One region of the Mesorhizobium sp. M0145 genome, then DNA from elsewhere that is predicted to be linked to it. Evidence: predicted binding sites of a transcription regulator. Region 1 holds the regulator's gene; the other holds the start of a gene.
What was found. Region 1 encodes PhoB, which activates phosphate uptake and scavenging genes when phosphate is short. Its sites were predicted from a motif close to TGTCATNNANCTGTCAT; they were not measured.
Positions count from the first base shown of each region.

Region 2: a site for PhoB is predicted at 1,852-1,868, ahead of ppk2 (polyphosphate kinase 2). Genes of this name have one in related genera too.

Region 1 covers NZ_JAMYTK010000001.1:749,603-761,253, reverse strand. Annotated here, with positions in the region: gene pstS (phosphate ABC transporter substrate-binding protein PstS) at 219-1,280, shown strand; gene pstC (phosphate ABC transporter permease subunit PstC) at 1,340-2,329, shown strand; gene pstA (phosphate ABC transporter permease PstA) at 2,333-3,184, shown strand; gene pstB (phosphate ABC transporter ATP-binding protein PstB) at 3,181-3,984, shown strand; gene phoU (phosphate signaling complex protein PhoU) at 4,017-4,724, shown strand; gene phoB (phosphate regulon transcriptional regulator PhoB) at 4,741-5,430, shown strand; gene NKJ28_RS03790 (ROK family protein) at 5,440-6,684, opposite strand; gene xylF (D-xylose ABC transporter substrate-binding protein) at 6,971-8,011, shown strand; gene NKJ28_RS03780 (sugar ABC transporter permease) at 8,154-9,518, shown strand; gene NKJ28_RS03775 (ATP-binding cassette domain-containing protein) at 9,596-10,390, shown strand; gene NKJ28_RS03770 (CHASE domain-containing protein) at 10,520-11,651, shown strand, end outside.
Region 2 covers NZ_JAMYTK010000015.1:71,375-83,025, forward strand. Annotated here, with positions in the region: gene NKJ28_RS21020 (DUF982 domain-containing protein) at 70-327, shown strand; gene NKJ28_RS21025 (hypothetical protein) at 379-537, opposite strand; gene NKJ28_RS21030 (aldo/keto reductase) at 651-1,694, opposite strand; gene ppk2 (polyphosphate kinase 2) at 1,975-2,895, shown strand; gene NKJ28_RS21040 (dihydrofolate reductase family protein) at 2,945-3,592, opposite strand; gene hemB (porphobilinogen synthase) at 3,993-5,024, opposite strand; gene NKJ28_RS21050 (DUF8605 domain-containing protein) at 5,112-5,936, opposite strand; gene NKJ28_RS21055 (enoyl-CoA hydratase/isomerase family protein) at 6,082-7,125, shown strand; gene NKJ28_RS21060 (DUF6163 family protein) at 7,122-7,544, shown strand; gene ldtR (transcriptional regulator LdtR) at 7,747-8,262, shown strand; gene NKJ28_RS21070 (L,D-transpeptidase family protein) at 8,601-9,854, shown strand; gene NKJ28_RS21075 (Na+/H+ antiporter) at 9,984-11,630, shown strand.

The sequences.
Region 1 (11,651 bases):
AGACGATGCCGGCCGGAATTCACGCAAGCTGCTGATTCCAGCGGCAAACCGCGGCCCATGCCGACAAAGCCCGCGACCGCTCCTTCTTAACCCGGCTGGACGACGTTACCGGAGCGACATGAAACTGTCATGCGACTGTAATAATCGGGGGCTATTGGCCTCAGCGGGCGCCCGAGGAATGGCGCCGAGAGACCATATTCCGAACAGGAGCAGGCCACATGAGACATTTCATCCGCTCGGCGGCCGTTGCGATTGCAATGGCTGCGGCGACGACCACCCTCACCCTGTCCGCCGCGCTCGCCGCGGACATCTCCGGCGCCGGCGCCACCTTCCCCTACCCGATCTATGCGAAGTGGGCCGACACCTACAAGAAAGACACCGGCGTTGGCCTTAACTACCAGTCGATCGGTTCCGGCGGCGGCATCAAGCAGATCAAAGCCAAGACCGTTACCTTCGGCGCTTCGGATGCGCCGCTCAAGGGCGACGAGCTTGAAGCGTCCGGACTGGCTCAGTTCCCGATGGTGATGGGCGGCATCGTTCCCGTCGTCAATCTCGAAGGCATCAAGCCGGGCGAGTTGGTTCTCGACGGCCCGACGCTGGCCGACATCTTCCTCGGCAAGATCACGAGCTGGGATGACGAAGCGATCAAGAAGCTTAATCCCGACGTCAAGCTGCCTTCGCAGGCGATCGCGGTCGTTCACCGTTCCGATGGTTCGGGCACGACGTTCAACTTCACCTATTACCTCGGCGACGTCAGCGCGGACTGGAAAGAAAAGGTCGGCGTCGACAAGGCCGTGGAATGGCCGGTCGGCATCGGCGCTAAGGGCAACGAGGGCGTTGCCAACAACGTCTCCCAGACCGGCGGCGCGATCGGTTATGTCGAATATGCTTACGCCAAGCAGAACAAGCTCACCCACACCGATATGATCAACAAGGACGGCAAGAAGGTCGAGCCCGCCGCGGCGGCGTTCTCGGCGGCAGCGGCCAATGCCGACTGGAGCTCGCAGCCGGGCTATGGCGTCATCCTCGCCAACGAGCCGGGCGCCGAGTCCTGGCCGATGACGGCGGCAACGTGGATCCTGCTCTACAAGAAGCCGGATGATGCCGCGACCACCGGCGAAGCGCTCAAATTCTTCGCCTGGGCATACGACAAGGGCGACGAGATGGCCGGCGAGCTGGACTACGTTCCGATGCCCGACAAGGTGGTTGAGAGCGTCAAGGCCATGTGGGCCAAGGAAGTCGTCGGCGACGACGGCAAGCCGCTCTACTCGGCTATGTAATCTCCTCCAGGGAGGGCGTCGATGGCGCCCTCCCTGTTGCCTTTAATCGCGAGGACCCAATGACCATCGCTTCCGATGCCATGCCATCATCTGCAGCAGCCCGGGCCAGGGAAGCTACGGTGCGGCGCTTCGCGCTCACAGATGCCATATTCCGCGGACTCACCCGCGCTTCCGCAATTCTTGTGCTGGTCATCCTCGGCGGTGTCGCGATCTCGCTGTTTGCCGGCTCATGGCAGGCGCTGTCGTCGTTCGGTTTTTCTTTCCTGACGACTGAGAGCTGGAATCCTGTTACGGAAAAATTTGGCGCACTGGCGCCGATCTACGGCACGCTGGTGACGGCGGCCATTGCCATCCTGATCGCGGTTCCGATCGGCATCGGCATTGCAATCTTTCTCACCGAGCTCTGCCCGCGCCCGCTCAGGCGCCCGATCGGCATAGCGGTCGAGCTGTTGGCCGGCATTCCTTCGATCATCTACGGCATCTGGGGCCTGTTCGTGTTCGCGCCATTCCTGCAGACGACGATACAGCCCTTCATCATCAACATCTTCCATGGCGTGCCGGGACTATCCAGCCTTTTCGCCGGCCCTCCTTACGGCATCGGCCTTCTGACCTCGGCGCTGATCCTCGCCATCATGGTGTTGCCCTTCATCACCTCGATCACCAAGGATGTCTTCGATACGGTGCCGGCGGTGCTGAAGGAATCGGCCTACGGCATCGGTTGCACGACCTGGGAAGTGACCCGGCGCGTGGTCATTCCCTATACCCGCATCGGCATCATGGGCGGCGTCATGCTTGGCCTCGGCCGGGCGCTCGGCGAGACCATGGCGGTGACCTTCGTCATCGGCAACGCCCACCGCATCAGTGCCTCCCTGTTCGCGCCGGGCACGACGATCTCGGCGACCATCGCCAATGAATTCACCGAGGCCGACGGCGACCTCTACACCTCCTCGCTGGTTTCGCTCGGCCTGATCCTCTTCGTCATCACCTTCCTGATCCTTGCCGCCGCCCGCTATATGCTGATGCGGATCGACGCCCGTACGGGAGCCTGACCGATGTCGACATCCTCATCGCTCCACAGCCGCCGCAAAGCCAGGAATTCGGTGATGATGGCGCTTTGCGTCGTCGCCGCCGGCATCGGGCTTGCCTGGCTGGCGCTCATCCTCGGCGCACTAGTCTATAAGGGCACAGCCGGGCTTTCGTTCGCGGTCTTCACCGAGATGACGCCACCACCGGGCGAGGCCGGCGGCCTGCTCAATGCCATCGCGGGCAGCCTGCTGATGACGATCATCGCCGTTGTCGTCGGCACGCCGATCGGCGTGCTGGCGGGGACCTACATGGCCGAGTATGGACGCTTTTCGCGCATCACCACCGTCGTCCGCTTCATCAACGACATCCTGTTGTCGGCGCCGTCGATCATCATCGGCTTGTTTGTCTATGAGCTGATGGTGCGGCCAATGGGACATTTCTCGGCCATTGCCGGCGCAGTTGCGCTTGCCATCCTGGTCATTCCGGTGGTCGTGCGCACCACTGAAGACATGCTCAGCCTGGTGCCGAACGCGTTGCGTGAAGCCGGTGCCGCGATCGGCGCGCCACGCTGGGTGGTGATCCGTTCGGTCGCCTACCGCGCCGGATTGTCCGGCATCGTCACCGGCATATTGCTGGCGATAGCACGCATTTCCGGCGAGACGGCGCCGCTGCTCTTCACCGCGCTCAACAACCAGTTCTGGAGCAGCAATATCAACGCGCCGATGGCCAGCCTGCCGGTGACCATCTTCCAGTTCGCTCTCAGCCCTTACGAGGAATGGCAGCAACTGGCGTGGACCGGCGCACTCATAATCACCCTGACGGTTCTGGGCTTGAGCATCCTCGCCCGCAGCCTTACCGGACGCAGAGAGGACAGATGACACAGATGTTGTCCCCAGACATGACGATGGCCGAAACGGTAGCCGAGAAGACGAAGATCGAGGTCAAGAACCTCAACTTCTACTACGGCCAGAGCAAGGCGCTGAAGGACATCAGCCTGTCGCTGCCCGAGCGCAGCGTCACGGCCTTCATCGGCCCTTCGGGTTGCGGGAAATCGACGCTGCTGCGTGTGTTCAACCGCATCTATGAGCTCTACCCAAAACAGACGGCCGAGGGCCAGGTGCTGCTCGACGGCAAGAACATTCTCGACCGGTCGCAGGATCTCAACCTCCTCAGGACCAAGATCGGCATGGTGTTCCAGAAGCCGACGCCGTTCCCGATGTCGATCTACGAGAACATCGCCTTCGGCGTCAGGCTCTACGAGAACCTCGGCAAGTCCGAGATGGACGGCCGCGTCGAACAGGCGTTGAAGCGCGCCGCGCTGTGGAGCGAGGTCAAGGACAAGCTCAACGCCAGCGGCTTGAGCCTGTCCGGCGGCCAGCAGCAGCGGCTCTGTATCGCCCGCACCGTGGCGGTGAAGCCGGAAGTCATTCTGCTCGACGAACCGGCTTCGGCGCTCGACCCGCTGTCGACTGCCAAGATCGAGGAACTGATCGACGAATTGCAAGCCGACTACACGATCGTCATCGTCACCCACAACATGCAGCAGGCGGCGCGCGTGTCGCGCCAGACCGCCTTCATGTATCTGGGTGAACTGGTCGAGTTCGACCGGACCGAGAAGATCTTCACGTCGCCCCGCGAGAAGCGCACGCAGGACTACATCACTGGCCGCTTCGGCTGAGCCATTCCGATCATGCATTTGAGGACAGGATCATGGGCGAACACACAGTCGCTTCTTTCGACGAGGATCTCGAGCAGATCAGCAAGCTGATCCGCGACATGGCCGACCTCGCCGGTTCGATGGTCGGCGGGGCGACCAAGGCCCTGTTGAATTCCGACAACGTGCTGGCGCAACGCGTCGTTTCCGACGACGCCATCATGGATGCGCGTCAACGCGAACTGGACGACCGCGCCATCACCCTGATCGCCAAACGCCAGCCGATGGCCCACGATCTTCGCCATGTGGTCGGAGCGATCCGCATGGCGGGCGACCTCGAACGCATCGGCGACCTTGCCAAGAATATCGCCAAGCGCGTGAGTGCGGTCGGCCTCAGCGCCACGCCGCGGGACCTGTCGCATTCCATCGACGCGATGGCGCAGCTGGTTCTCATCCAGGTGCAGGGTGTCATCGAGGAATATGCTGCAGGCGATGCGGCCGCGTTGGCCAAGCTGCGTGCCGCCGACGAGCGCATCGACGTCAAATACACGTCCGTGTTCCGCGAGCTCTTGACCTACATGATGGAAGATCCGCGCAACATCACCGCTTGCACGCACCTGCTGTTCTGCGCCAAGAATCTGGAGCGGATCGGCGACCATGTCACCAACATCGCCGAAAATGCGTATTATGTGCTGACCGGCGAGCAATTGCCGGTCAATCGTCCGAAGCAGGACGAAACGACAATGTCCGCACCGGTGACATGATGGGGGTGCCCAGCCGATGATCGCACCACGCATAATGGTGGTGGAGGACGAGGAGCCGTTGGGTGTGCTGCTCCGCTACAATCTCGAATCCGAAGGCTACCAGGTCGAGGTGGTGACACGCGGCGACGAAGCCGAGATCCGTTTGCAGGAGAATGTGCCCGACCTTTTGGTGCTCGACTGGATGATACCAGCGGTTTCCGGCATCGAGCTCTGTCGTCGGTTGCGGGTGCGCCCCGAAACCGAGCGGCTGCCGATCATCATGCTGACCGCGCGCGGCGAGGAGAGCGACCGGGTGCGCGGTCTTTCGACCGGCGCCGACGACTATCTGGTCAAACCGTTTTCGACACCGGAATTCATGGCCAGGGTCAAGGCGCTGCTGCGGCGCGCCAAGCCGGAAGTGCTGTCCAGCGTGCTGAAGGTCGGCGACATCGTGCTCGATCGCGAATCGCACAGGGTCTATCGCAAGAAGAGCGAAATCAGGCTCGGGCCGACCGAATTCCGGCTGCTCGAGTTCATGATGCGGCATCCGGGCCGTGTCTTCTCGCGCAGCCAGTTACTCGATAATGTCTGGGGCGAGACAATCTACATCGACGAACGCACCGTCGACGTGCATGTCGGGCGGCTGCGCAAAGCCGTCAACAACGGCCGGATGCCGGATGTCATCCGCACCATCCGCGGTGCCGGCTATGCGATCAGGGAAGATTGACCCGCCTGGTCAGGCTACGTTCTTTCTGACGCTGGGCCTCATTTGCGCGCCCGGCGCGAAAATCTCCTGGTCGACGAAGCTTAACGCCCGCATCGCGCAGCCTTCGCGGATCAGCGGCAATTCGTTCGGCTCTGTATCGAAGGAGATCGAGCCTGAATGCTGGCCGCCGGCGGTCTGGGCGATTGCCTTCCGCAAGGCCGGCTCGATCAGATCGAAGGCGGCGGCACTGGCGCCGACCATCGCGACCGGTGCCGGATCGATCAGCGCGAACAGCGAGCCGAGACCGAAACCCAGCGCTTCGCCGGCCTTGCGGTAGGCCTCGCGTTCCGGCCCATCTTTCTCGCGCGCCTGGGCCGCCAGTGCTCGCATGTCGGCGTCGCTGACGTCGGCGACCGGTTCGCTGTCTTCGCTCATCTGCCTGGCGTTGCGCCAGATGGCGTAGTTGCCGGCATAGGCCTCGATGCAGCCGCGCCGCCCGCAACGGCAGAGCGCGCCGCCCGGACGATGGATCATGTGGCCAAATTCGCCGCCCGAGGAATGCGTCCCGGTGAACAGTTCGCCCTTCAGCACCAGCCCCATGCCGATGCCATGCGAAAGCAGGATGGCGATGAAGTCGTCGCGATAGCGATCCGGATTGCGCCAGCGCAAAGCCACCGCCATCATGTTGCAGTCGTTCTCCACCGTTGCCGGGATGCCGAATTCGTCCTCCAGCATGTCGGCAAAGGCGATGTCGGTCTGCGGCGTGATCGGCGACCACAGCATGGCGCGTGCAGGGGAGTCGGTAATGCCCTGAATCGCCAGGGCGATGCGGGCGACACTGCGGACGTCAAGGTCTGGATCCTGCAGCCGGCGCCGGACGATGGCCATGCATTCACGGATCAGCTCGTCGCGCGGCATGGTCAGCGTGTCCAGCCGGCGCTGTTCCTCGGCGACCACCTGTCCCGTATAGTCGATAATGGCGGCCGACAGGAAATTCAGCGACAACACCACGGTCAGCACCGCCGCCGCTTCCGGGTTGAGGGCGAGGCCGACCTGCGGACGACCGCGTTTCAACGAAACGGGCTCGCTTGCCTTGCTCTCGGCGAGGATGCCTTCCCGTATCAGGTCGGAAGAGATCGCCGATATGGTCGAATGACTGAGGCCGGTGGTAGCTGCGATCTCAGTACGCGATGGCTGGCCGGCCCGGCGCACCGCCGAGATCACCATCGCCCGGTTGCGCCGGCGCAAATCGTCATGGCGGATTCCGACCGACATTGTTTTGCTTTCCTCCCGGTTGCCGCGGCCGCTCATGAACCGGAAGCCGTCGGTAATGTCCGACAAATAGTGTCGGATGCAGGCAAATAGTGTCAGATGCAGGTGGCGCTGTCATCGTTTATTCCGACGCTCGAAAAAACTCGCAGAGTCATCAAAATCCATCAGAATCGATGTTGACAGCAGCCGGAGATCGGGCCAGTATTTTTTCGAGGCTCGAAAAAATTAGAGCTTCTAAGCTGGTCTTTGAGCCAATTGGTCACGCCGTACGCGGCGCAGGGAGGATATGATGAAGAAATTCACGACCGCCATTCTGGCGGGTGTCGCCATGACGCTGGCGCTGGCGTCGGTGGCGCAGGCTAAAGACAAGGTCATCGGCGTTTCCTGGTCGAACTTCCAGGAAGAGCGCTGGAAGACCGACGAGGCCGCAATGAAGGCGGCCATCGAGGCCGCAGGCGACAAGTATATTTCCGCCGACGCACAGTCCAACCCCGGCAAGCAGCTCACCGACGTCGAGAGCCTGATCTCGCAGGGCGCCAACGCACTGATCATCCTGGCGCAGGACGCCTCGGCCATCGGGCCGGCCGTGCAAAAGGCACTGGACGAAGGCATCCCGGTCGTCGGCTATGACCGGCTGATCGAGAACAAGGACGTGTTCTATCTGACCTTCGACAACAAGGAAGTCGGCCGCATGCAGGCCCGCGAAGTCTTCAAGGTGAAGCCGGAAGGCAACTACGTCTTCATCAAGGGTTCGGGTTCCGATCCGAATGCCGATTTCCTGTTTGCCGGTTCGATGGAGGTGCTGAAGGAGGCCATCGACGGCGGCAAGATCAAGAATGTCGGCGAGGCCTATACGGACGGCTGGCTGCCGGCCAACGCTCAGAAGAACATGGAACAGTTCCTGACCGCCAACGACAACAAGGTCGATGCCGTAGTCGCCGCTAATGACGGCACTGCCGGCGGCGTCGTCGCCGCGCTGACGGCGCAAGGGCTGGCCGGATCGGTTCCGGTTTCGGGCCAGGACGGCGACCACGCCGCGCTGAACCGCATCGCGCTCGGCACACAGACCGTGTCGGTGTGGAAGGATGCGCGCGAGCTCGGCAAGAATGCCGCCGAGATCGCCTCGCAACTGGCCGACGGCAAGCAGATGACCGACATTGCCGGCGTGAAGGATTTCACCACGCCCGGCGGCAATACCGTCAAGTCGCTGTTCCTGACCCCGGTCGCCATCACCAAGGACAACCTCAACGTCGTCATCGACGCCGGCTGGATCAAGAAAGAAGAGGTCTGCGCCGGCGTGACGGCTAGCGCTGTTGCAGTCTGCAACTGAGCCGACGTTTCCGAGAAGTCCGAACGCCGCGGCCGCTCGCCGCGGCGTTTTTTCAACAAGAGTTGTTTTTCCGCTTCCGGCGGATAACTTCTAGGCTGCTTCCGGCATCCGCGGCAGACGGCAACCCGGCGGGAGAAACATCATGACCGACACGACGCCCAACACGCCGGTAGACAGCACGGCAGACCGGGCACGGGAATCCGAGCTCGGCATCGTTGCCCGATTTCTCAAGGCAACCGAACTCGACACGCGCATGCTCGGCATGATCGGCGCGCTGCTGGTCATCTGGGTCGGCCTGCATGTCATTTCCAGCGTACGGCTCGGCGTCAATCCGTTCGACTTCGACAGCCGGACCTTCCTGACGCCACGCAATCTCTGGAACCTGTCGGTGCAGACTTCCGCCGTGGCCATAATGGCCGCCGGAATGGTGCTGGTTATCGTCATGCGCAATATCGACCTGTCGGTCGGTTCCGCCGAAGGCCTGATCGGCGTGGTCATGGGTTTTGCGCAGGTGCATTTCCTGGTGCGAATGGTCGGTCTGCAATTAGGCAACCCCTGGATCTGGATCCTGGCACTGGCCATCGGCCTGGCGCTTGGCCTTCTGATCGGAGCGTTCCAGGGATACATCATCGCTTATCTCGAGGTGCCGGCCTTCATCGTGACGCTGGGCGGCCTTCTGGTCTGGCGGGGTGCCGCATGGTGGGTCGCCAGTGGGCAGACGATTGCGCCGCTGGATGCCACTTTCCAGCTGATGGGCGGCGGACCGACGGGTTCGATCGGTGCGCGATGGAGCTGGATCGTCGGAATTGTCGCGTGCCTGGCGGTTGTGTTCATGCTGCTCAACGGGCGGGTGCAGCGCAAGCGGTTCCGCTTCCCGTTACGCCCGATCTGGGCCGAGACGTTCCTCGGAGCCGTCACTTGCCTTGTCATCATGGGCGCCATATGGCTTGCCAATTCCTATCCTTGGCCGGTCGGCATCGTGAACAGATATGCGGCGGCCAACAATATAACCGTTCCCGAAGGCGGGCTGTTCATCGCCCATGGCATCGCCATACCCGTGCTGATGGCTGTAGCCGTAGGGCTGATCATGACCTTCATCGCCAAGCGTACCCGTTTCGGCCGCTATGTCTTCGCCATCGGCGGCAATCCGGAAGCAGCCAACCTTGCCGGTATCAACACGCGCTGGGTGACCATGAAGGTGTTCATGATCATGGGCGTGCTGGCGACGATCGCCGCAGCGATCTCGTCAGCCAGGCAGAACTCGTCGACCAATGCGCTGGGCACGCTGGACGAGCTCCTGGTCATCGCGGCGGCGGTGATCGGCGGCACGTCGCTCGCCGGCGGCTCCGGCACAGTGCTCGGCGCAATGCTCGGCGCGCTTTTGATGCAGTCGCTGCAGTCCGGCATGGTGCTGCTCGGCATCGATTCGCCGCTGCAGAGCATCGTTGTCGGAGCCGTGCTGGTGGTCGCGGTGTGGCTCGATACCGTCTATCGCAAACGGGTCTGAGCATGATCCCGCAAGGTGGAAACCGGTTTTCGTACAACTTGATGCTCAAGCAGGATCTATAGGGAGGAAGGACGAGCATGGCAGACAAAACCGCTCCCACGCCGCTGATCGACATGCGCAACATCTCCATCGCTTTCGGCGGCATTCGCGCCGTCGACGATGCCTCTGTCGACCTTTTCCCGGGCGAGGTGATGGCTTTGCTCGGTCACAACGGTGCCGGCAAATCGACGTTGATAAAAATCCTGTCCGGCGCCTACAAGCGCGATGCGGGCCAGATTTTCGTCAACGGCGAGGAGGCTTCGATCTCCAATCCCCGCGACGCCAAGAAGTACGGCATCGAGACGATCTACCAGACGCTGGCGCTGGCCGACAATGTCGATGCGGCCGCCAACCTGTTTCTCGGCCGCGAGCTGATGACCGGCTGGGGTACGCTCGACGACGTCGCCATGGAGGCCGAGGCGCGCAAGGTGATGGGCAGGCTCAATCCGCGTTTCCAACGCTTCAAGGAGCCGGTGGTAAAGCTTTCGGGCGGCCAGCGGCAGTCGGTGGCGATCGCCCGCGCCATCCTGTTCAATGCTCGCATCCTGATCATGGACGAGCCGACGGCGGCACTCGGGCCGCAAGAGACGGCGCAGGTCGGCGAACTGGTCAGGCAGCTCAAGGCCGACGGCATCGGCATCTTCCTGATCAGCCATGATATTCACGACGTGTTCGAGCTTGCCGACCGTGTCTGCGTCATGAAGAACGGTCGGGTTGTCGGAACGGCGCGCACGACCGACGTCACCCAGGACGAGGTGCTCGGCATGATCATCCTCGGCAAGTGCCCACCCGGCGCCATTCCGGGGCCGGGCGCGCTGAAGATCGCCGCATGAACGAGAATTAGCCGGCTAATCACAAGTCGCCAAAATGTGCCAGCCGTCACCATGCTTTGGCCTCGCCATTGTGTTGGCGTCGGGACTTGCCCATAAAGATGCCGAACCGTCCACGGGACGTATCAGCAATTGAAGAAGCTTTTTCCGACCGTCGCTTTTATCGCCGTCGCGCTGATCAGCCTGACGATGGCGGGTTTTGCCTATTTTGCCACCCAGGAGGCGGCCCGCATTAAATTCGAGGCGACGGCAGACGACGCGCTTAACCGGATCGAAAGCCGCATCGACCTGGACCTGTCGCTGCTGCGTTCGACCCGGGCGCTGTTCGACGCACGCAAGGGCGGTATCTCGCAGGGCGAGTTCAAGGCTGTCTTAAACGCGCTCGACATCGACAATAATTTCGCCGGCCTGCGCGGCATCGGTTTCCTCCGCCTGGCGAAAACTGGCAACGAGGCGGCGGTCGAGCGCGACATCCTGCACGATCACGGCGCAAGCCATCCGATCTATCCCGACACGAACTTACCGTGGCGTACGCCCATCGTGCTGTTCGAACCGCTGGATCCGTCCAACAAATCCAGCATCGGCTACGACATGTTCACCGGGCCGGCGCGGCGCGAGGCGATCGAAAAGGCGATGGCCGACGACCAGCAGCACGCCAGCGGACTCGTGCAGCTCGGCAAGGATACGGGTGCCGCGCAGACCTTTACCGGGTTCCTCGTCTTCGTCCGGCTCAATGTCGAAACCGCGCCGGACGCCGTGAACGCGACGAGATCCTCGACTGCCGGCTTCCTTTATGCGGCCTTCCGCGCCCGTGATCTGTTCCAGGCTGCGCTCAGCCGGGCACCATTGCTGCCGGTCAACACCGAGATCTATGACGGCACGGTGGACAGCGACAACCTGCTGTTCCAATCGGAAACGCCGCCTGTTTCGAGCCTCGGCGACAGGCTGCTGGTCACCCGCAAGATCACCGTCGCCGGCCGGCCGTGGGTCGTCCTGTTCAGGCCGACAAGTGCTTTCTCGCAACCTTCCTCGCGCGCCATCCCGGTGATGCTCGGATTGTTCGGACTGCTGCTTGCGGGCGCCATCGCGCTGGTGGCCCGCTATCAGGAGCGGGCCTATGAGGCGGTCTCGCTGCTTCACGAAACGACCGAAAAGAGCCTGCTGGAAAAAGACCTGATGCTGCAGGAGATGAAGCATCGCATCAAGAACTCGATCACGCGGGTGCTGGCAATCGCGCGCCAGACAGCATCGCACACCACCGACG
Region 2 (11,651 bases), on a different contig from region 1:
AAAGAGCAGATGAGCGAAGAATGCTACTTTCGGTCTCGCTTCGCAAATGCCGATGGCGTAAGAGCAGCGATGGAAAACAACCGATTTGACACACCCGTGACCGTCAAGGGCGCGGCGGGAAGCAATCAGCTCTTGCGTACGGCCCGCGAGGCTTCCGACTACCTCCTCAACAATTGGCCCGGCAAGCGCAGCCCCAAGCATCGCGAAGCGTTGCAAGCCTGTCATGATGCGCTGGCCGGCGACAAGCCGGCCATGAACGCAAGACGGGCCTTTATTGCCGCCGCGCGTGAAGTGAACGTCTTCGTCAGCGACAAGGCGCCCGCCTGAGGCATAGCGGGATTTGACCGAGGCCCGGACCGCCTGACAGGCCGGGCGTCATCACTCGGTCGTTTCGGTTTTGGTTTGGGACTCGCTCTCGCCCTCGGGCTTCGATCGCTCCTTGGCTGCGACCTTGGCAGCCTGCTTTTCCGCCTTCTTGGCAGCCTTCTGCCGGTCGCGTTCCTTGCGTTCCTGACCGTAGTTCGGTGCTCGTGCCATATCGTTTCCTTTCATTGTGCTTGGCCTTTGCCTAGGAGCATTGGACCGCAAACACAACACCGCAAGGCACGATCGGGCTCCATATCTCGGCGCAGTCCGGAGAGCCCGGCTTTTCAGGCGCCGTCGCGGTCGAGGACGAGATCGGCCGGCCCGAACCGGTCCTTTGCCGTGAATTGCTGGTGCCAGTAGGGATAGAGCACGGGCGGCCTGCTGACCACGTCGAGCCGTGTGCGCTCCTCATCGGCAAGCACAAGGCTTGCAGCGGCGATATTGTCTTTGAAATGCGCTTCGGTTCGTCCGCCGATCACCAGCGAACTGACAGCGGGCCGGCCGAGTAGCCAGGCAAGCGCCACTTGCGCTGCCGACACACCGTGGTTCTTGCCGATATCGATCAGCACGTCGACGATCCGCCACAGCCGGTCCTCGTCGCGGATCGGCGGTTCCGACCAGCCGCTGAGCTGGCGGGCGGTCGGCTGGTCACGGTGGTATTTGCCGGACAGCAACCCGCCGGCAAGCGGGCTCCAGACCAGCACGCCGAGCCCTTGGTCGACCGAGATCGGCAACAATTCGTACTCGGCCTCGCGCGCTTCCAGCGTGTAATGGATCTGCTGGGTGACGAAGCGTGGCTGGTGATGACGGTCGCTGATCCCCAGCCCCTTCATAACTTGCCAGCCGGAATAATTGGAGCAGCCGACATAACGGACCTTACCCTGCGCGACCAGCGTGTCGAGCGCGGCGATGGTTTCCTCAAGCGGTGTCAGGCCATCCCACTCGTGCAGGAAATAGATGTCGATGACATCGGTCCTGAGGCGCTTCAGGCTCCTCTCGCATTCGCGGATCAGATGGTAGCGCGACAGGCCTTCATCATTGGGGCCTTTGCCGATCCGCATGCGCGCCTTGGAGGCGATCAACACGTCGCCCTTGCGCTTGCCGCCGAGCGCCTCGCCGATGATCTCTTCCGACACCCCGTTCGAATAGACGTTGGCGGTGTCGATGACATTGACGCCGGCATCGATGCAAAGGTCGATCATCCGACGCGCCTCGTCGAGGTCGGTCTTGCCAACCGCCGAAAACGCGCCGCCGCCGCCGAATGTCATGGTGCCCATGGTCAGGGTCGAAACCTTCAGCCCGGAACGGCCGAGAGTGCGGTATTCCATGTCGTATCCTCACGATTTATCGGGAAAGGGCGTTGCAAACGACAGCCCCTCAGTGAACCGGGCATTTGTAGGATAATTCGTTCCGCTTGTCGCCCGCCCCGCAGGGCAAGCTCGATCACATCTTGCGGATTGAACGCACAGCCGGCGCAGTAGTGGCTGCAATAAAACCGTCATTGCCGGCCTATACTAACATCGGTCCAGCGCTTCGATTTCCGGCCGCCGGGCCGGGCGGCAGAGCGCCTGACAGCGGCCGGCAAGGCCTGTAAGCGGAGCAGCGCAAATGACCGAGATAAAACAGAATTCCCCGGCCAGGGACTGGCTGGAAGCGGAACTCGCCGACACGCTCGACGAAGATTATGAGCTGGAAATCTCGGAGCCGGCGCTGTCGATGGAGATCGCCAAGATCTACAAGAATGCGCATCCGCCATCGATCGACCGCCTGCAGTATTTTCGCAATCTCATCACGCTGCAATCCGAATTGATCAAGCTACAATCCTGGGTCGCCTATCACAAGAAGAAGCTCGTCGTGGTCTTCGAGGGCCGCGACTCGGCGGGCAAGGGTGGTGTTATCAAGCGCATCACCCAGAGGCTTAATCCGCGCATCTGCCGCGTCGCAGCACTTCCGGCGCCGACCGAGCGCGAGAAGTCGCAATGGTATTTCCAGCGCTACGTTCCGCATCTGCCGGCCGGCGGCGAGATCGTGCTGTTCGACCGCTCCTGGTACAACCGCTCGGGCGTCGAGCGGGTAATGGGCTTTGCCCAGCCGGATCAGGTCGAGGAGTTCTTCCGCGACGTTCCGGATTTCGAACGCATGCTGGTCCGCTCAGGCATTACGCTTGTCAAATACTGGTTTTCGATCACTGACGAGGAGCAGCAGATGCGCTTTTTGATGCGCATCCATGACCCGATGAAGCAATGGAAACTGTCGCCGATGGACCTCCAGTCGCGCGTGCGCTGGGAGCAGTACACCAAGGCCAAGGAAGAAACGTTCGCCCGCACCAATATCCCGGAAGCCCCGTGGTTCATCGTCGAGGGCAACGACAAGAAGCGGGCACGGCTGAACTGCATCGACCATCTCCTCAAGCAGATGCCCTATGAGGAGGTGCCGCACGAAGAGATCACACTGCCGGAGCGCGTCTTCAATCCCGAATACGAGCGCCAGGTACTGCCGCGCGAACTGTATGTGCCGGAGAAGTACTGACTAAAGCGGCGAGGAAGGCGGCGCCTCCATGGCGGCGCCCTGCAACAAGCTAGGTGCGCTCGATGATGACATGCGTGGCCTTCGGCGTCGCGACCTGCTCGCTGCAGCGATAGCCGAGCTTGGGCATGTCGATGCCGGCAAAAAGGCTCTCGCCGGCGCCTAGCAGGACCGGTGAGATCGCCAGATGCATTTCGTCGATGAGCTTTTCCTTGAGATATTGCCGGATCGTAGAAACGCCACCGCCCAGCCGTACATCCTTGCCGTCAACCACTGCTTTCGCCTTCTCCAGCGCTGAGTGGATGCCGTCGGTCACGAAATAGAAGGTCGTGCCGCCCTCCATGACAATGGGATCACGTGGATGGTGCGTGAGCACGAAGACCGGCACATGGTAGGGCGGGTTGTCACCCCACCAGCCTTTCCAGCTGTCATCCGGCCATTCGCCGCGGATCGGCCCAAACATGTTGCGGCCCAGGATCCACGCGCCGATATTTTTGAAGCTGCGCGCGGCGAACGCCTCGTCAGTGTCCGTGGTCCCGCCATCCTTGCCGAGGACCATCTTGCGGAAGGTGCGGGTGCCGAACATCCATTCGTGCAGGGCTTCCCCGCCAACACCCAGCGGGTTCTTCAGGTCTTGGTCGGGACCGGCGCCGAAGCCGTCGATCGACAAGGTGAAAGCGCTGACGCGAAGTTTGGACATGAGAGCCTCCTCGATAACCAATTGTGAGATGCAAGCAGTTATCGGGGTAGCTTAACTGATTGCATGTTGCAAGCGGTATTTTGAATCGCCGGCGGGGCAATCGCTTCCAAATCATGTTGGAATAACTAATCTCAATGTCGGCGCCGCCCGTCATCCGCCTGCCGGCAGCTTCTCCCTGTATAGTGACGGGGAGAAGGGGCTGGCCGCAACGTCGATATTTTTGCAACGCTGGAGATTGGTGAAATCTTTTACGAACGCGTCTTTCTCCCTGCCACTTTACGGCGAGAAATGCCCGGCAGGGCAACGAGGGGCAGCGTAAACTTGAAGCGATGTCCTGCGGCGTTCCATGTCGCGCTTTGGACGAACGAACACTACTCGATGTAGACGCTACAAAGGCGCATCACCCCTTGAGCATCGCCGCCACTTCGGGCGCAAAGTAGGTGAGAATCCCGTCGCAGCCGGCGCGCTTGAAGGCGAGCAGCGATTCCAGCATCGCCTTTTCGCCATCGATCCAGCCATTGGCGGCGGCGGCCTTGATCATCGAATATTCGCCCGAGACCTGATAGGCGAAGGTCGGCATCTGCAACTCGTCCTTGAGCCGCCGGATGATGTCGAGATAGGGCAGGCCGGGCTTGACCATCAGCATGTCGGCGCCCTCGGCGAGATCCTGCTCGGCCTCGCGCACCGCTTCGTCGGAATTGGCGTGGTCGATGTAATAGGTCTTCTTGTCGCCCTTGAGCAGGCCGGCGGTGCCGACCGCCTCACGATAGGGGCCGTAAAAGGCGGATGCGAACTTGGTCGCATAGGACATGATCGCCACATCCTGAAATCCATTGGCGTCGAGCGCATCGCGGATGGCACCGATCCGGCCGTCCATCATGTCCGAGGGGGCAATGATGTCGGCCCCCGCCGCCGCCTGGATGACTGCCGCCGCCGTCACCTGCTCCACCGTTTCATCATTGACGATAATGCCCTCGCGCAAGATGCCGTCATGGCCATGCGAGGTGAAAGGGTCAAGCGCGGCGTCGGTGATGATGCCGATCTCCGGCACCGCGTGCTTGATGGCGCGGGTGGCACGGTTGATGATGTTTTCCGGATCGAGGATATGCGAACCGGTCTGATCGCGCAGGCCGAGCTCGACATTGGGGAAAGTGGCGATCGCCGGAATGCCAAGTTTGGCCGCTCGCTCAGCCTCCTTGACGGCGAGGTCGAGCGACAGGCGGAACACGCCGGGCATGGCGGCGATCGGTTCGCGCAATTGTCTGCCGTCGACGACAAAGATCGGCCATATCAGATCGTCGACCGACAGCCGGTTCTCCTGGACAAGGCGGCGCGACCAATCGGCCTTGCGCATGCGCCGCAGCCGCCGGCTGCCGGTGATCTCGTCGACGCTGCGCGCGCCGGCAGGCTTTGCAGGGGTGAATTTGTTCATCGCAAAAACTCCGGATCGGGCGGCTTTTACCACGAGCCTGCGCTGCTGACCAATGCGACACGATTGTGCCAGCGGTCCTGTCGGGCGCTATTCTGGTTGGCCATTGCCCGACAGGATCTGCGCAGCACCCCGCATGGCGACGCGGAATGCCTCGTCGAAGCTGACGCCGCGCACTTGCCAATTGTAGCTCTTGCCATTCAAGGCAAGCCGCCAGTCGGCTATCCAGCCCAGTTCCTTGTCGCTCCAGACGATACTGCCGGCGAGCGCCTGGTCGGCTCCGGCCTTCCTGGCAAGCTGGTCCAGCGTCGTGATATCGGCATGGCGCAGGGCCTGGTCGTCAAGCTTCGAGGCCGACAGCAGCGACGCTTCGGGAAACACAATCCGCATGACCAGCGGACCGGTGGCATTGACGAAGGATTCGCGCATCGCCGCCCCGCGCTCATCGTCGGCGGTCAGCGCGAACTGCCTTGTGCCTTGCTCCGCCGCCAGGAAAATTGCCAGGCGTGGCCGCTCGCCAAGCCATGGTTTGCTGCCGAGCGTGGCAAGCACCGGATCGATAACGTCAGGCCTGTACAGACAAGTGAGATCATGCGGCCGGTCATGCGTGCCTTGTTCGTCATGGATTGGAATGCCTTCGAGACGGTCGCGATAGCGGAATTCGGCAACGAAGCTGCCGGCCTTGTCGCGCAGCGCCGCCATCTCAGTTTTCTTCGGCAGCCGCTGATCGCCGGACACACGAACCAGCACCGCATCGAGGCAGGCCTTGAAACCGATCTGCCTGTTGACCTCGCCCTGGCCGGTGACGATGGTCTGCGATTGATAGAGCTCGTCGACGGTTTCGGCCGATACGGGAGGAGTGTTCGCAGCGATCAGGCCGACCACCACAACAGCAAGGCGCGGCAACCAAGGCATGGTTCAACCTTCCGGTTCAAAGCGCCAGCATTAGCACTGGGTGACGCCGACGACCATGCAGCGGATTGGGCGCCGCCATTGACGCGGCCATGCGCCACGCTTTAGCACTTCACTCCCGGCGGGCGCGGGGAGGGATTCTCTGGCGATGGATTTTGGCGGAGGCGACGAGATTCGCTTCGAAAGATTGGGCAGGGCCGGCGTCGTCACGCTGACGCGGCCGCAGGCGCTCAATGCCGTAACCCACCGCATGGTCAAGGCGCTGGACAAGGCGCTGCGCAGTTGGGAGCGCGACGACGGCGTCGACGTTGTCGTCGTCAAGGCCGAGGGCAGGGCATTTTCGGCGGGCGGCGACATCCTCCACATCTACGAAGCCGGCCGCGCAGGAAGGCCTCCGGTCGATTTCTTCGCCGATGAATACCGGCTGAATGCCCGCATCGCCCGCTTCAAGAAACCCTATGTCGCGGTGATCGACGGCATCGTCATGGGCGGCGGCGTAGGTATCTCCTTCCATGGCTCGCAGCGAGTGCTGACCGAGAACGCCCAGTTTGCCATGCCCGAGGTCGGCATCGGCTTTTTCCCGGATGTCGGCGCCAGCCATCTGTTGCCGGATCTCGGCGGCAGCTTCGGCATGTATCTGGCGCTGACCGGCAACCGCATCCGCTATGGCGATGCTTTGTGGTCGGGCCTAGCCACCCATACGATCAAGGCGGAGGGCCAGGCCGGCTTCCTCGACCGTCTGGCGGAAAGCGGCGACCCGGAATCGGTGCTGCGCGGCTGCTTCGTCCCGGCCAGGCGCGAGACCGACAGGCCGACGCTGGAAGCCATCGCCCGGCATTTCGCGCAGCCGTCGCTGGCCGATATCGTCGCTAGCCTGGAGCGGGCAGCCGCTGCCGACGAGTTCGCGGCAAAGACGCTGGCCACCATCCGCACACGTTCACCGACCAGCTTGCATGTTGCATGGCGCCAGATCAGCGCCGGGCAGACGTTGTCGATGGACGAGTGCATGAAAATGGAGTTCCGTATCCTCAACCGCATGCTTGCCGGGCACGACTTCTATGAAGGTATCCGCGCCGCCATCATCGATAAAGGCTCGACGCCGCAATGGCGGCCGGCAGGCATCGATGACGTCAGCGCCGCCAACGTCGACGCCTATTTCGCACCGCTCGGCGAACGGGAACTGAAGCTGTGAGCGAGGTCGCCTCGAGACGCGTGGTGCTGCAGCCCTCGACGATCGAGGTCATCTTCGCCTGGTTCCAGCGCGTCATCGCCGGCTACTGTCTGCTGTTCGGCATCTTGTACTGGATCCGGCTGATCGGCTTTTACCCCGGCCCGTTGTGGCGCTTCGACCTGATGCCGGTGCACTGGCAGGTGGCGGCGGTGGTGCTGGCGGTGTTTTTTCCGTTCGCTGCCGCCGGCCTCTGGATGCTGGCGTCCTGGGGGCCGGTGATCTGGTTCATCTGCGCGGTGACCGAGTGCGTCATGTATGCCGGCTTCCCCGAGCTGTTCGGCCACCGGCCGCTGATCGTCGCCTCGCACCTTGCGGTGGCGCTGCTCTACATAGTGTTCCGCGTGGTGATCTGGATCCAGAAGCGGCAACCCCGGCGATAGCAATTCCGGCCAGGATCGTTGGCTAAATCTTTAGGTTAATTATCCTTGCTGGGGTGACCGTCCGTTAAGCCTCTTTCGAAACCCCTTACCGGTAAGCTCTTGTTAGCCTTGGCGTTTAAGTCGAATTTTATGAGTATTCGATAGTGTCGCGATCAAGGTGAAGAACAAAAAATCACCGGGCGACAAACGAGAGGCAAAGACAATGATCAATTCGCGTCCGGCGGCGAAGACCGCCAACGTATCCGATGACCGCCGCGAGGCGATCCGTTCGCTGTACATGGAATCGCTGCAGCTGGTCGAGCGGCTGCATCGCCGTCTGCTTGACGTGATCAAGGACGAATTCGACCGCAACGGTCGCTCCGACATCAACGCCATCCAGGCGCTGCTCCTGTTCAACATCGGCAATTCGGAGCTGACCGCCGGCGAACTGCGCTCGCGCGGCTATTATCTCGGCTCGAATGTCTCCTACAATCTGAAGAAGCTGGTCGATCTCGGCTTCATCAACCACCAGCGCTCGCGCATCGACCGCCGTTCGGTGCGGGTTTCGCTGACGCCGAAGGGCAATGAGGTGGCGGAAGTCGTCGCCGGCCTCTACGAGCGCCATGTCGGTTCGATCGAGCAGGTTGGCGGCATCAACACGGAAGAGTTCAAGCAGATGAACCGCGCCCTGCAGCGCCTGGATCGGTTCTGGAACGATACCATCGCCTACCGGATGTAATCGCATCCGCCGCATCAAGATCTGAAGCTGGACTACGGAAGTGCTGCCGCGGAGTCGACCAAAGGCCGGTGCCGAAAAGCACCGGTCTTGCCGTTTCGTCAGGCCGGCCGATCCAAATTCGAGCAACAGCCACGTTGCCGCCATATTCCAATGGAACCGAAGATGCGGGTGATGCTGGGGCCAAAGCCGTGCATTTGTCCTGTGCCCAAGTCACTTCCCCTGTGTTTTTACACCGAAGTGATGCGGGCCATGGTTGGCTAATTGTTAAGAAGCCAACTCTAGAGTGCGGGCGAGACCGCCCGGTGAGTGGAATTGTAGCAAGAATGTCTGGAACGTCCATGAGAACCAGCCGCCGTTTCTTCCTTTCAGGAGCCTCCGCGCTCGCAGCCGCTATCGTCGCCGGCCGCGCCAGTGCGCAGGATGTGATCGGGGATATCCTGAAATCCTCGGCCCGCGGCAACTGGGACGACCAGTTCGACGCCCGCCCCAGCCAGGGCGGCAAAGTGGCTTCGACGCTGCCGATCTTCAGCCTGCAGACCGTTTCGTTTACCGAGCAGGCGGTCGCGCAATACCAGAACATCGTCGCCCAGGGCGGCTGGGAGCCGGTTCCCGACACCAAGAAATTGCAGCTCGGCGTCGATGATCCCGACGTGGTCCCGCTGCGCAAGCGCCTGATGATTGCGGGCGATCTGGCGCAGAGCGCCGGCATTTCGACAGCCTTCGATTCCTATGTCGACTCGGCGGTCAAACGCTTCCAGGCGCGCCATGGCCTGCCTGCCGACGGGACGCTGGGCCAGTATTCTTATGCGGCGATGAATGTTTCGGCGCCAATTCGGCTCGGCCAGTTGCAGACCAATCTGCAGCGGCTGCGCGAGCGTGCCGGTACTCTAGGCAACCGTTACGTGCTGGTCGACATCCCGGGCGCACAGATCGAGGCGGTCGAGAACGATCGCGTCGTGCTGCGCCATACCGCGATCGTCGGCAAGATCGACCGCCAGACGCCGATCGTCAATTCCAAGATCAACGAGATCATCGTCAATCCCTACTGGAACGCGCCGGTCTCGATCGTGCGCAAGGACATCATTCCGCTGATGCGGAAGGACCCCAACTATCTCAAGGATAGCCACATCCGTCTGTTCGCACCGGATGGCAGCGAGGTTGATCCGCTGACCGTTGACTGGTCGACCGACGACGCCGAGAAGTACCGCTTCCGCCAGGATCCGGGCGCCGGCAACGCGATGGCCTCGGTCAAGATCAATTTCCCCAGCCCGGACGGCGTCTACATGCACGACACGCCGCAGCAGAGCCTGTTCGGCAAGCTGATGCGCTTCGATTCCTCTGGCTGCGTGCGGGTTCAGAACGTGCGCGACCTCGTCACCTGGATTCTGCGCGACACACCGGGCTGGGATCGCCAGCATTTCGAGGCGGCGATCAAGACCGGGGAGAACACGCCGGTGCAGGTCACCAATCCGGTGCCGGTTTATTTTCTCTACGTCTCGGCCTGGTCGACAGGGCCGGGCGTGGTCCAGTTCCGTGACGACATTTACGGCCTCGACGGGGCCAACGAGCTGCAGATCACATCCGCGCTCTAAGCAGCTGAGTTCATTTGCAAAAAGGCCGCCGGAAGGGCGGCCTTTTTTCGTTGCCGGGGTCTTTCGCGGAAAGCTTTGCTGGGCCGATTGCCGGAAAAAGGACGCGGCGCTGTAGTCGGAAATCGCATCATGCATGTCGCAATGTTCATTCTGGTCGTGCTCATCTTCGTCGCCGTTTCGGGCGCGCTGGTCCGGCTGGTGCGGGTGCCGCTGCCGGTACTGCAGATCGCCATCGGTGCAGCGCTCGCCTGGCCGGTGCGCGGCATGCATGTCGAGATCGATCCCGAGCTGTTCCTGCTGGTGTTCATCCCACCGCTGCTGTTCAGCGACGCCTATGGTGCGCCGAAGCGCGAACTGATCGCGCTGCGCGGGCCGATCCTCGACCTCGCCATCGGGCTGGTCTTCTTCACCATTGTCGGCTTCGGCTACGCTTTGCACTGGCTTGTCCCGAGCATCCCGCTCGTCGTCGCTTTCGCACTTGCTGCGGTGCTGTCCCCGACGGATGCGGTGGCCGTCTCCTCGATCGTCGACAAGAGCCTGGTCCCGGCCCGGCTGATGCACATCCTGGAGGGCGAGGCGCTGCTCAACGATGCGTCGGGCCTCGTGATGTTCCGCTTTGCGGTGGCAGCTGCCTTGACCGGCAGCTTCTCCTTCGTCGCGGCGTCCGTGACTTTCCTCTATGCCGTCGCTGCCGGCATCCTGGCCGGCGTGGCTGCCTTGTTCGTCGCCGCCAAGGCGCTGCAATTGCTGAACCGTATCGGCGGCGTGCCGGCCGAGGTGCAGGTGCTGGTCATGGTCCTGCTGCCGTTCATCGCCTATCTCGGCGCCGAGAATGTCGGCGCCTCGGGCATTCTGGCGGCGGTCACGGCCGGAGTGCTCACCGGCGGCTCCGGGATTTTCCGCTTTCTCGGCGTCTCGGCACGCATACAGACCGTATCGCTGTGGACGACGCTATCCTTCGTCTTCAACGGCGCGCTGTTCATCCTGCTCGGGTTGCAGCTTCCCGAAATCATCGGCAACGTGCCGCCTGAGCTCGGCAGCCGCTATCCGGTCATCCAGCCAATCGCCACGGTGGTCGCGCTGACACTATGCCTGATCGGGCTGCGCTTTCTGTGGATCTGGGTCGGCGACATCGCGACGCGCGTCTCAGCGCGATTACGCGAGCAGAAGGCCGAGCCGTTCGGGCTGCGCGTCCGGATCGCCGGCTCTGTTGCCGGCGTGCGCGGCGCCATCACGCTGGCCGGCATCCTGTCGCTGCCGCTCGCCATGCCGAATGGTTCGCCCTTTCCGGCGCGCGACGTGGTGATCTTCCTCGCCGCAGGCGTCATCATCTGCTCATTGCTCATTGCCAGCCTTGCCTTACCCAAGGTGGCACGAGGGCTGGTCGAGCCGGGCGAGGATCCTGGCGCTGCCGAGGAGCGTCTTGCGCGCGTGGGCGCGGCCAAGGCCGCCATCGCCCGCATCGAGAGCATGGCCGGCGCGACCGACGGCGATGAAGGGGAAACACCCGGCGCCCGGCTTGCCACCGCCGACAGCATCGTCGCCGGCTACCGTCGCCGCATCGCTGCCTCCGACGAAGCCGACGAGGCGCGCGCCGAGGCCCGCGAGGCCGGACGGCTGGAACTCGAATTGAGGCTGGCGGGCATTGAGGCCGAACGCGCAGCGGTTCGCGCAATGTTTCGCAGCGGCCGGATTAACGACCATACGATGCAGGCGCTGTTCACCGAGATCACGCTCACCGAGGCCCTGCTGAAGGGCCGGCAGGCAAGGAAATAGAGGCTGCCAGTCTCTCTGGCG